Regions from separate parts of the Microbacterium sp. PRC9 genome, predicted to be linked through region 1. Evidence: predicted binding sites of a transcription regulator. Region 1 holds the regulator's gene; the other holds the start of a gene.
What was found. The regulator LexA, encoded in region 1, represses DNA repair genes until DNA is damaged. The targets are predictions, from matches to a motif close to TCGAACANNTGTTCGA.
Positions count from the first base shown of each region.

Region 2: the regulator LexA is predicted to act here: its motif matches at 1,819-1,834, upstream of Q9R33_RS03270 (DUF222 domain-containing protein).

Region 1 is NZ_JAUZUR010000007.1:268,001-271,158, forward strand. Features, by position in the region: gene Q9R33_RS17110 (hypothetical protein) at 1-750, opposite strand, end outside; gene lexA (transcriptional repressor LexA) at 866-1,546, opposite strand; gene Q9R33_RS17120 (LysM peptidoglycan-binding domain-containing protein) at 1,810-2,220, shown strand; gene Q9R33_RS17125 (histidinol-phosphate transaminase) at 2,288-3,158, shown strand, end outside.
Region 2 is NZ_JAUZUR010000001.1:758,230-761,387, reverse strand. Features, by position in the region: gene Q9R33_RS03275 (nucleotidyltransferase family protein) at 1-370, opposite strand, end outside; gene Q9R33_RS03270 (DUF222 domain-containing protein) at 393-1,787, opposite strand; gene Q9R33_RS03265 (VanZ family protein) at 2,239-2,589, shown strand; gene Q9R33_RS03260 (hypothetical protein) at 2,764-3,158, shown strand, end outside.

The sequences.
Region 1 (3,158 bases):
GAGGTTGTAGACGGTGCCGACGACCGTGAGGGCGTCGCTCTGCGCGACGACGATGGTCTTGTCGATGACCGGGATGGACTCGGCGAACCCGATGCCGCGATCTACGAGGCGCTTCTTGACCTCCTCGATGATCGGGCCGAGCTGGATGCCCACTTCGCCGGTGTCGCTGATCACCACGGCGCCGCCGGAGGTGCCCCCGGCGGCGACGGCCGCCAGCGACTTGTGGCTGGCCCGCAGCGCCGTCTCCCACACATCGGCGAACGCGTCGGACTGCACCAGACGCGTCACGGTCGTGTCGACGAGGTTCTGCAGACCTTGGGTGGCCGGTGCCCGCAGCAGATCGAGCGCGGCGAGAGCCCGCGGCGGCAGATCGAGCTGCTGGATGCCGTCGAACAGGTCGTTCGTCAGGCCCTCGAGGTCGAGCGAGTCCTCGATCGCCGTGGTGACCTGGTCGGCCACGAGCGCCTGCACCTGCGGATCCTCGGCGAGCGGGGCGAAGGTCTCCACGAACCGGGTCTCGTCGACCAGTTCGACCCGCGCCCATGCCGCGACGATCGAGACGGGCACCAAGATCGTCGCGATGACGATGCACAAAGCAGACAGGAACGCCCGCCAGCGGTTGCCGTGCGCCTTCTCGGAAGGAGGTGCCGGCGGCGGCGATCCGGCGCGCAGTCGGGCGTTCTCGGCCTCGAGGGCGTCGAGGCGGGCGCGAAGCGCGGTGGTGTCGTCCGCGGCGGTGACGTCGGTCATTCCCCCCTTATAGCGCTTGGCCGTGATCCACCGCCACCCGGCGCACCAGTTGGTGTCGAACTGTGCGTGAACGAAATGTCGACGAGATCGGCGTGGCCGCGCTCGAACAGGGGATTCAGACCGCGCGCAGCACCGCGACGACCTTGCCCAGCACCGTGGCGTCGTCGCCCAGGATCGGCTCGAACGCGGAGTTGCGGGGGAGGAGCCAGGTGTGGCCGTCGCGCTGACGGAACGTCTTCACGGTCGCCTCGCCGTCGAGCATCGCGGCGACGATGTCACCGTTGTCGGCGGTGGCCTGCGATCGCACCACGACCCAGTCGCCGTCGCAGATGGCGGCGTCGATCATCGACTCGCCGGACACCTTGAGCATGAACAGGTCGCCCTTGCCGACGAGCTGGCGCGGGAGCGGGAAGATCTCCTCCACCTGCTGCTCGGCCGTGATGGGGACGCCCGCGGCGATGCGGCCGACCAGCGGAACCAGTGCCGCGTCGCCGACCGATGGCGCGGCGTCCGCGGGGCTCTCGGTGGCGGTGCCGGGCAGGTCGATGAGGACCTCCATGGCGCGGGTCTTCCCGGCGTCGCGCCGCAGGTAGCCGCTGAGCTCGAGCTGGTTGAGCTGGTGCGTCACGCTCGACAGCGACTTGAGCCCGACGGCATCGCCGATCTCGCGCATGCTGGGCGGGTAGCCGTGACGGGCGATCGAGCGCTGGATCACTTCGAGGATCGCGAGCTGCTTGTCGCTCAGGCTCTTGCGCCGGCGGGTCTGGGGCTTCTCTCGCCCGGCCGCGTCGCTCATCTTCCGGCTCCGTCCTGCGCTCGGCCGCCGAGCGCTGTTTCTTCGAATGTCGGAGGCCCGTGGTGGGGTTCTCGTATCGAAACCGTATCCGGATCGCATGCGTTGAGGTGGCAACCTCGCCGCGTGTCGCGTTCGAGAGATCGACGTCGGAATCCGGTATTGACATCCTACAGACTCGAAGATAGCTTCGGAAGAGAGGTTCGCATTCCCCGCTCCCCGCCGAGTGGAGAATGCGAATCTCTCCCCATCAGGAGGAGATGAGCATGACCGCGATCGACTTCACGACGTCCGTCCCGTCGCCGGCCCGCGCCGCCGGCGCCGCAGCCCAGCGCGCCACGCGCGCCGTGGCCCAGCGATCCACGCGTCTGCGGTTGACAGTGCGCGGTCGCCGCGTGCTCGCCGTCCTCGCCGCTCTTCCGGCCGTGATCGCCCTGAGCGTCGCGGTGCTCGGCGGCGGCGCGGCGCTCGCCTCGCGCGACGCGGGCGCTCCTGCCGGTTCGTTCACCACCGTGACCGTCGCGCTCGGCGAATCGCTGTGGACGATCGCGGAGGAGGTCGCCCCCGACCTCGACCCGCGCGACGTGGTCGACGAGCTCGTGCGGCTGAACGCCCTCGACACCGTCCTCGTCCAGGCGGGCCAGCGCCTCGCGATCCCCGCAGCGTACGATCGCTGATCGCACGGCGCGTCGCGCGGCGTCACGCGGCGAGAGCGCCCCGATGGGCGGGCCTACCATGGGATGGGTGAGTGCACGTCTCGAAGATCTCCCCCTACGCGCCGATCTCCGGGGGCAGAAGCCCTACGGCGCCCCGCAGGCGCCCCTTCCGGTCGCCCTGAACGTCAACGAGAACACGCATCCGGTTCCGGGCGAGGTCGCCGACGACATCCTGGACTCGATCGCACTCGCACTGCGCGACGTCAACCGCTATCCCGACCGGGAGTTCACCGCACTGCGGGAAGGCTTCGCCGACTATCTCGGTCACGGTCTCACCCGTGACCAGATCTGGGCCGCCAACGGCTCGAACGAGGTGCTGCAGCACATCCTTCAGGCTTTCGCGGGTCCGGGGCGCACCGCCTTCGGGTTCGCGCCCACGTACTCGATGTACCCGCTGCTCACGCGCGGCACGGGCGCGGAGTGGATCTCAGGCACCCGATCGGCCGACTTCACGATCGACGCCGAAGACGCGGCATCCCAGATCGCGGACGCCGCGCCCGACGTGATCTTCCTGTGCTCGCCGAACAACCCGACCGGTACCCCTCTCGGCCTGGACGTCGTGGAGGCCGTGTACGAGGCGACTGACGGAATCGTCATCGTCGACGAGGCGTACTTCGAGTTCGCCCCGCACGACGAGCGCTCGGCGCTGACGCTGCTGCCCGGGCGGGAGCGCCTCGTCGTCTCGCGCACGATGAGCAAGGCGTTCGCGTTCGCCGGAGCGCGTGTGGGCTACCTGGCGGCCGATCCCGCGCTCATCGATGCACTGCGCCTCGTGCGCCTGCCGTATCACCTCAGTGCGCTCACCCAGGCGGCGGCGTCCGCCGCGCTGCGTCATGCTCCGGTCATGCTGGGCATGGTCGACGAGATCGTCGCCCAGCGCGACCGCATCTCGGCCACGG
Region 2 (3,158 bases), on a different contig from region 1:
CGTCGGCGGGATCGGCGAGGAACCCCGGAAAGAAGTTGTGCACATCCAGATCGCATGGCCACCCGTTGTGCAGAAACGTCACGGAGTGCAAGGTGGTGAGCTCGCTGATCAGCCCGCCGGGCCGTTTCGTCCACCCGGACTCCGCGATCGCCTCGCACAGCTCCTCGAATCGCGACGGCTCGACGAGCAGGTCGACGTCGGCCGACACCCGCTCCTCGCGGAGGCCGTGGAGGTGCAGCGCGGGCCCCTTGATGAGCACGGCACGGATGCCTCGCCTCTCGGCAAGTGCGCACACCCAGGCGGCAGCGAGCTCGTCGGCCTCGTCGAGGCGCAGCAGAACCGTCGCATCGGTCGAGACATCGGTGGGCACGGGCCCCACGATAACGGGGGTTTCAGGCGGCGAAGTCGTAGCGGGCGCGCCCGCCGAGGCGTGGAGTGCGCGCGGGGTCGACGTAGGCGGGTGGGATGAGCCACACCTTGGCTTTTCGACCGGTGCCTTCGACCTGTATGTCCCACCCGTTGTCGTGTATGCGGTGGTGACACGATTCGCAGAGCAGTACGCCGTTGTCGAGGTCTGTCGGGCCGGCGTCTCGCGCCCACCAGCGGATGTGATGCACCTTCGTGAACTGGGGCGGAAGCCCGCACCCGCCGCACCCGCCGTCGCGCTCGCCGAGGGCGAGTTTCTGGGACCTGGAGTAGAGCCGCCGTTCGCGACCCCAGTCGAGGATCTCGCTGTCGCCGCCGAGCACGACGGGGATCACCGAGGCGCTGGACGCGAGCTTGCGGGCCGCGGAGGCCGAGATCGGAGCGTCGATACCGTCGATCTCGGCGGTGCCGATGCCCTCGCGGAGGGTCTCGAGGTCCATGCGCACGACCACGGTCACCCCGTTCAGGGGGAGGTCCTTCTCGTCACAGCCGAGGACGTGCTCGCAGATGCTCACGAGCGCGTCGGCCTGCATCTGCGGGATCGTGCGGCGCTCAGCATCCGTCGTCTCATCGAGCAGGAGCATCGCGGGCGCATCGGGCGCGGGTGTGACGCGGGCGTTCTGGGCGTCACGCTGGGCGCGGAGCTTCGCAGTGACCATGCCTTCGAGTGCGGTCACGACCGGCGCGCCGCTCACGGGGTCGAACTTGCCGTTGATGACGATCATGCCGGAGCGATCGCGGCGGATGGTCAGCGCCGTCTCGGCCGCCAGGTCCGCTTCGCGGGGCTCGACACCGTCAGGGTCGAGCCAGGCCTCGGCGCGGAGAATGAGCTTCGACAGGGCGTCGAGGGGGAGCCCGGCGGCCTGCGACACGAGGAGCTTCTCGGCCCGGTCGACCTTCTCAGCGCCGGCGCGGATCGCGACGCGGTCGAGCATGGCGATGATCGCCGACGCCGCCTGCGCTCCGATGCCGCCGTCGCTCAGCCCTTGTCCGACGTGCGGATGCCGGGCCGGCGCCTTGTCGCCGGAGAGGAGCATGCGCGGAGTCGTGGCCTCGCCGACCTTCACGAGCCGGGCGGCGTCGCCGGTGGTGGTGCCCAACGTCGCCGCGATGAACTGCGTGGGATTGCGGAAGCCCTGGATCTTCGCGAGGCTCTCGGGCCCGAGCTCGGGTCGTGACTGCCGCTGGATCTCGGACGCCACCAGCGCTTGAACGCTCTCGGCGAGACGTTTGCCGCGCCCGATCTGCTCGTTGAGAGCGATCAGCTCGGCCGGCGCGAGCGACGCGATGTCGCGCTCGTCGGGCAGGATTCCCCGCGCAACGTCGATCGCCTCGGCGAGGGACGACAGTGCGCTGGTCATGGATTCAGCGTACCGGAGACCCGCGTGAGTGTCAAAGATTTGTTCGAATGAATCCATTGATTCGTCTGATCGGCCGAGCCTGAACGAGACTGTCTGAAACCTGAAGTCTTCAGCTGATCCTTGCTCTCTCGGTGATCGGATCACCGGCCGCGCCTGCGCCGCGGTGGTCGAGCATCCGCTTCCAGCGTCCCTCGAGCATGGATGATCTTCAAGCTGAACCCGATCGCGAAATAGAACATCTGTTCCATTATCTTCCTCGTACTCTCGCTCCAACGCGGTGCCGAGTAGAATCGCCGCACTGCGCGGCAGTGTCGCGGCGCCCGATTGAGGGGAGCCCGCCATCACCGACGCACCCACGGTCGCGCCCGCGCAGCCCTCCACCGCGGCCGTCGCCACCCTCCACCTGCGTCGCGCGCAGGGGCGAGGCATCCGTCTGCTCATCATCTATGCCGTGCTGCTCGCGCTCATCGCGTTCTGGCCGACACCCGTGGATCGCGGAGCGTCGGGCCTGCTCGAGGCGATCACACGGGCGATTCCGTGGCTGACGTACGACGTCATCGAGACGACCGCGAACGTCGCGCTGTTCGTGCCGTTCGGGGTGCTGCTGGCGCTCGTGCTTCCGCTGCACCGCGGACTCGTCGTGCCGATCGCCCTCGCCACCACGCTCGTGATCGAGTCGGGGCAGGCGCTGCTCCTCTCCGAGCGCACGCCGAGCCTGCGCGACATCGTCGCCAACGTGCTGGGCGCCGCGATCGGCCTCGCGATCGTGCACCTGACGGAGCGGCGCAGGATTCCGGATTGACGGGTGCTGCGCCCTTCAGTGCGTCCGCAGGGAATGCCCCCATCCGGCGCTCTTGTGCGGGGGTATTCGTAGCGCTAGCATCCGGGCATCGATAGCCGGGGGGACGGCGATCGGTTCAGGTCCAGCGCGGAGGCGCGGCTGTTCGTCGTGCCACTTCGACCGGGGGGCGAGACCATGGACGACGCTCAGAAGAACGAGCCTGCAGCACACGGCGCCGATGCGGATGCTGCGGCAGCAGCTCCTCCAGCGCCCGCAGGTGCCATACCTGACGCTGCGCCGGCCAAACCTCACCCTGCGCCAGCCAAACCTGAGCCCGCACCGGCGCCCGCACCGGCACCCGCACCGGCACCGGCTCCCGCACCCCCGAAGCCGGTGCTGACCCTCGCCGCGGTCGTCGCGCCGAAGCAGCCGGTGACAGCGCCGACGCCGCTCACGGCCGTGCCGCCGGGCGCGCCCGTGAGGTTCACCGTGACGTCGGCAGTGGCGATTTCCGCTCCATCGCTGAGGTCCGGCAACGTGCCGATCGCCGCGACGTTCGCCAACTCGGCCCGCTCCGCCACGGCCACCGA